DNA from 2 places in the Mesorhizobium sp. M1169 genome. Region 1 is predicted to be linked to the other one. Evidence: riboswitches for the same ligand, from Rfam matches in the RefSeq annotation. Region 1 holds a riboswitch; the other holds the start of a gene.

Region 1 (2,395 bases):
GCCGCCGAATGCTTTTTGTCCTCGGGAAAGTGGATGAGGATGAAATTGCCGACGCTCGGTGTCACCCGCAGCCCGAGCCCGCTTAGTTGCTCGCTCAGCCAGGCTAGCCAGGTCTCGTTGTGCGCGACGCTGCGTTCGATATGGGCGCGGTCGTGGATCGCCGCGATGCCGGCCTCGATTGCCGTTGCATTGACGTTGAAAGGCCCGCGCACGCGGTTGATCGCGTCGATGACGTGCATTGGCGCATACATCCAGCCGATCCGCGCCCCGCCCAGGCCCAATTTGGAGAAAGTGCGGGTCATGACCACGTTTTCCGCGCTGCCCACCAACTCGACGCCGGCTTCATAATCGTTGCGCCGGACATATTCGGCGTAAGCTGCATCCAGCACCAGAAGCACGTTTCGCGGCAGGCCGGCATGCAGGCGGCGCACCTCCTGGAACGGCACGTAGGTGCCGGTTGGATTGTTTGGATTGGCAAGGAAGATGATCCGGGTAGCCGGTGTCACCGCGGCGAGGATCGCATCGATGTCGGCGCGTTCATCGGTCTCCTTGACCGTTACCGGGACGGCACCGGCCGACTGTATGTAGATCTTGTAGACCATGAAGCCGTGTTCGGTGATGATGGCTTCGTCGCCGGGTGCGAGGTAGGTCTGCGCCAGCAGGCCCAGAATCTCGTCGGAGCCGTTGGAGCAGACGATGTTCGCCGGGTTGAGCCCGTGCACCTCGGCGATCGCTTCCCTCAGGCGCCTGGCGCTGCCGTCGGGATAGACCGCGAGCTTGTCGGCGACCGCGCGCGCGGCCTCTGTCGCCTTTGGCGAAGGGCCGAGCGGGTTCTCGTTCGCCGACAATTTATGGACCTTGGCGACACCTTCAGGCGCCGCGCTCTTGCCGGGCACATAGGCTTCGATGTCCATGATGCCGGCGCGGGGCTTTGGACGTGTCTGATCCGGTGTCTGGCTCATTTCATGAAATCCGTCGAGAGTGCCTCCATCCGGAAGCCGCAGCGGAAATACAAGCCGTGGCCCGGAATGTCGAGGGGCCGGCAATTCGGGATCAAGAACTTGCCGTTGACGAAGCCATGCGCGAGTCATAGAAGAACGGCTACAGTTCCGTGGTGATTTGGCCGGTCGGCTTGCAGCCACGTTAAACAACTTGCTAAAGGGCCGTTTGCATCTTGTAACCGGCTTTGCGAAGGCATGGCCGGTTTTTTGTTGCCCAGACCGGTGGACAACTGAAGGCCGGGCAAGGAGATGTGATGGTCGCTTTGCGCGCGCGAAAAACCAACAACGAGGCCGACCAGCCGTCGAGCCCGGTGTTGCGTTTCGGCGCCGACAAGCCGCTCAAGCTCGACGCCGGCACGCTGCTGTCGCCGTTCCAGATCGCCTACCAGACCTATGGCACGCTCAACGACGCGCGCTCCAACGCCATCCTCGTCTGCCATGCGCTGACCGGCGACCAGCATGTCGCCAACACCAATCCGGTGACCGGCAAGCCGGGCTGGTGGGAAGTGCTGATCGGTCCCGGCAAGATCATCGATACCGACCGTTTCTTCGTCATCTCGTCAAACGTCATCGGCGGCTGTCTCGGCTCCACCGGCCCCGCCTCGACCAATCCCGCCACCGCCAAGCCCTACGGGCTCGACCTGCCGATCATCACCATCCGCGACATGGTGCGGGCGCAGCTGATGCTGGTCGAGCATTTCGGCATCGAACAGCTGTTCAGCGTGCTTGGCGGCTCGATGGGCGGCATGCAGGTGCTGCAATGGGCCTCCAGCTATCCGGAGCGCGTCTTCTCGGCGCTGCCGATCGCCACCGGCGCCCGCCATTCCTCGCAGAACATCGCTTTCCACGAGGTCGGCAGGCAGGCGGTGATGGCCGACCCGGACTGGCATGGCGGCAAGTATTTCGAGCACGGCAAGCGGCCGGAAAAGGGGCTGGCGGTGGCGCGCATGGCCGCCCACATCACCTATCTGTCGGAAGCAGCGCTGCACCGCAAGTTCGGCCGCAACCTGCAGGACCGCGAAGCCCTGACCTTCGGTTTCGATGCCGACTTCCAGATCGAGAGCTATCTGCGCCATCAGGGCATGACCTTCGTCGATCGCTTCGATGCCAACTCCTATCTCTACATGACACGGGCGATGGACTATTTCGATCTCGCCGCCGACCATGGCGGCCGGTTGGCCGATGCCTTCGCCGGCACCAAGACGCGCTTCTGCCTGGTTTCGTTCACCAGCGACTGGCTGTTCCCGACCGAGGAGAGCCGCTCGGTCGTGCACGCGCTGAACGCGGCCGGCGCTTCGGTCTCGTTCGTCGAGATCGAGACCGACCGCGGCCACGACGCCTTCCTGCTCGACGAGCCCGAACTGTTCGCCGCCATCAAAGGCTTCATCGCCTCG
Region 2 (2,395 bases), on a different contig from region 1:
CGATGCGGCCGGCACTTTCCGTCTGCTGGCGTACGCGTAGCGGCAGCGTCTCCAGGCCTTTCAACAGGGTCCAGGCATTGAAGGGCGAAAGGCTCGGGCCGGTGTGACGGAAATAGTCATGCAGGTTCTCGTCGATCCATTTCTTGTCCGACAGAACGATGCCGCCAAGACAGCGCCCCTGGCCGTCAATATGCTTCGTGGCCGAATAGACGACGATGTGGGCGCCGAGCTGCAGGGGTTTCTGCTGCAAGGGCGTAGCGAAGACATTGTCGACGATCAGCCTGGCGCCGATCGAATTGGCAAGTGCCGCGACGGCGGCAATGTCGACTACCTCCAGCGTTGGATTGGTAGGGCTTTCCAGGAAAAACAGTTTGGTGTTGGGCTTGACCGCCTTTTCCCAATTGGCGATGTCGGTGCCGTCGACCAGCGTTGCCTCAATGCCGTATTTCGGCGCCAGCGTCTCGACCACCCAGCGGCAGGAGCCGAACAGCGCGCGCGCCGCCACGATATGGTCGCCCGCCTTGGCGCTGCACAGCAGTGCTGCCGTCACCGCCGCCATGCCGGATGCCGTGGCGCGCGCGTCTTCGGCTCCTTCCAGCGCGCACATGCGTTTCTCAAACATGTCGACCGTCGGATTGGCATAGCGCGAATAGATGAAGCCCGGCTCCTCGCCCTTGAAGCGGGCCTCCGCCGCTTGCGCCGTCTCGTAGACATAGCCTTGGGTGAGATACATCGCCTCGGAGGTCTCGCCGAAGCCGGAACGCAGCGTTCCGGCATGCACGAGTGCGGTCTGAGGCTTCCAGTCGCGCTTCTTGGTCATCATTCCATCCAAACACCAAAATTGGTCCAAACAACAAAAAACCGGTCGCGAAAGTCGCAACCGGTCCATATGGCCTTGCGGCCCGACGGTCCTTTAGCGACTTGTTTAACGTGGCTGCAAGCCGACCGGCCAAATCACCACGGGATAACGAGCTTTAGACCCGCGCCACGCTTGCGTCAATTGCCGGCATGATTAAGAGGGTTGTACCAAGCAGGTGCCAAAGGCGTCCACGGTCGGACCTGCGACAGAACAAGACCTCGCCCGGCGTTCGAACGGAGCCAGACCCTTGCGGCACACAGGCATTCTTCCCGATCGGGATATTTCCACGCTGTTCCAGACGGGCGCGCTGAAATCGCCGCGCACGCTCGATGCCGATCAGATCCAGCCGGCCAGCCTTGACCTCAGGCTCGGCGACAAGGCCTGGCGGGTGCGCGCTTCCTTCTTGCCCGGCCCGGACCACAGGGTTGTCGACAAGCTCGACCGGCTGAAGCTGCACGAGATCAACCTCGCCGAAGGTGCCGTGCTGGAAACCGGCTGCGTCTACATCGTGCCGCTGCTCGAAAGCCTGGCGCTGCCCGCCCATATTTCCGCCTCCGCCAACCCGAAAAGCTCGACCGGACGGCTCGATATCTTCACCCGGGTAATGACCGACCGTGGCCACGAGTTCGACAAGATCGCCGCCGGCTATGAAGGCCCGCTCTATCTGGAGGTCAGCCCGCGCACTTTTCCGATCGTCGTGCGCACCGGCTCGCGGCTGTCGCAGATCAGGTTCCGCACCGGCAATGCGCTCTTGTCGGAAAGCGAGCTGCACGACCTGCACCGCGCCGAGATGCTGGTCGCCACCGAACCACCCAACATCTCAGGCGGCGGCATCGCGCTGTCGATCGACCTCGACGGCGACAAGGATGGGCTTGTCGGCTATCGCGGCAAGCACCACACCGGCCTGGTCGACGTCGACAAGCGCGCCGCGCAGGATGTCGTCGATTTCTGGGAGCCGCTCTACAAGAGCGGTGCCGGCGAGCTGGTGCTCGATCCGGACGAATTCTATATTCTGGTGTCGCGCGAGGCGGTGCATGTGCCGCCACTCTACGCCGCCGAAATGACGCCTTTCGACCCGCTGGTCGGCGAATTCCGCGTCCACTATGCCGGCTTCTTCGATCCGGGTTTCGGCCATTCGGCGTCGGGCGGCACCGGCAGCCGGGCGGTACTCGAGGTGCGCAGCCATGAAGTGCCGTTCATCCTCGACCACGGCCAGATCGTCGGACGGCTGGTCTACGAGCACATGCTGAAACGGCCGCGGGCGCTCTACGGCACTGATCTCGGCTCGAACTATCAGGCGCAGGGCCTGAAACTGTCCAAGCATTTCCGCGCCGCCCGCTGAGCTTGTTCGCAATTCCGTCAGCCGCGAAACAGATATTCTTTCGCGGCGCCAAGGCAGCCATGAAACTGACCGATAAAGAGCAGTTCTCGCACTGCCAATCGCTTCTTCCCCCAAAATCCTCTGGTTTGCTTCTCGTCGTCAAGTGAGGCGCTTGAGCTGGACTGCAAGGGGAACAACTGCTTGTCGATACATCC

The links. Region 1 has a riboswitch for S-adenosylmethionine ahead of metX (homoserine O-acetyltransferase MetX). Riboswitches for the same ligand answer to the same signal wherever they lie in the genome.
Region 2: it holds a riboswitch for S-adenosylmethionine, as region 1 does, so the genes downstream of both, NKH41_RS29950 (O-succinylhomoserine sulfhydrylase) here and metX (homoserine O-acetyltransferase MetX) in region 1, are expected to answer to the same signal.

The regions. Positions count from the first base shown of each region.
Region 1 is NZ_JAMYME010000013.1:128,107-130,501, forward strand. It holds gene hisC (histidinol-phosphate transaminase) at 1-962, opposite strand, end outside; SAM riboswitch at 1,102-1,179, shown strand; gene metX (homoserine O-acetyltransferase MetX) at 1,256-2,395, shown strand, end outside.
Region 2 is NZ_JAMYME010000050.1:6,521-8,915, forward strand. It holds gene NKH41_RS29950 (O-succinylhomoserine sulfhydrylase) at 1-823, opposite strand, end outside; SAM riboswitch at 894-971, opposite strand; gene NKH41_RS29955 (2'-deoxycytidine 5'-triphosphate deaminase) at 1,107-2,201, shown strand; gene NKH41_RS29960 (hypothetical protein) at 2,219-2,395, opposite strand, start outside.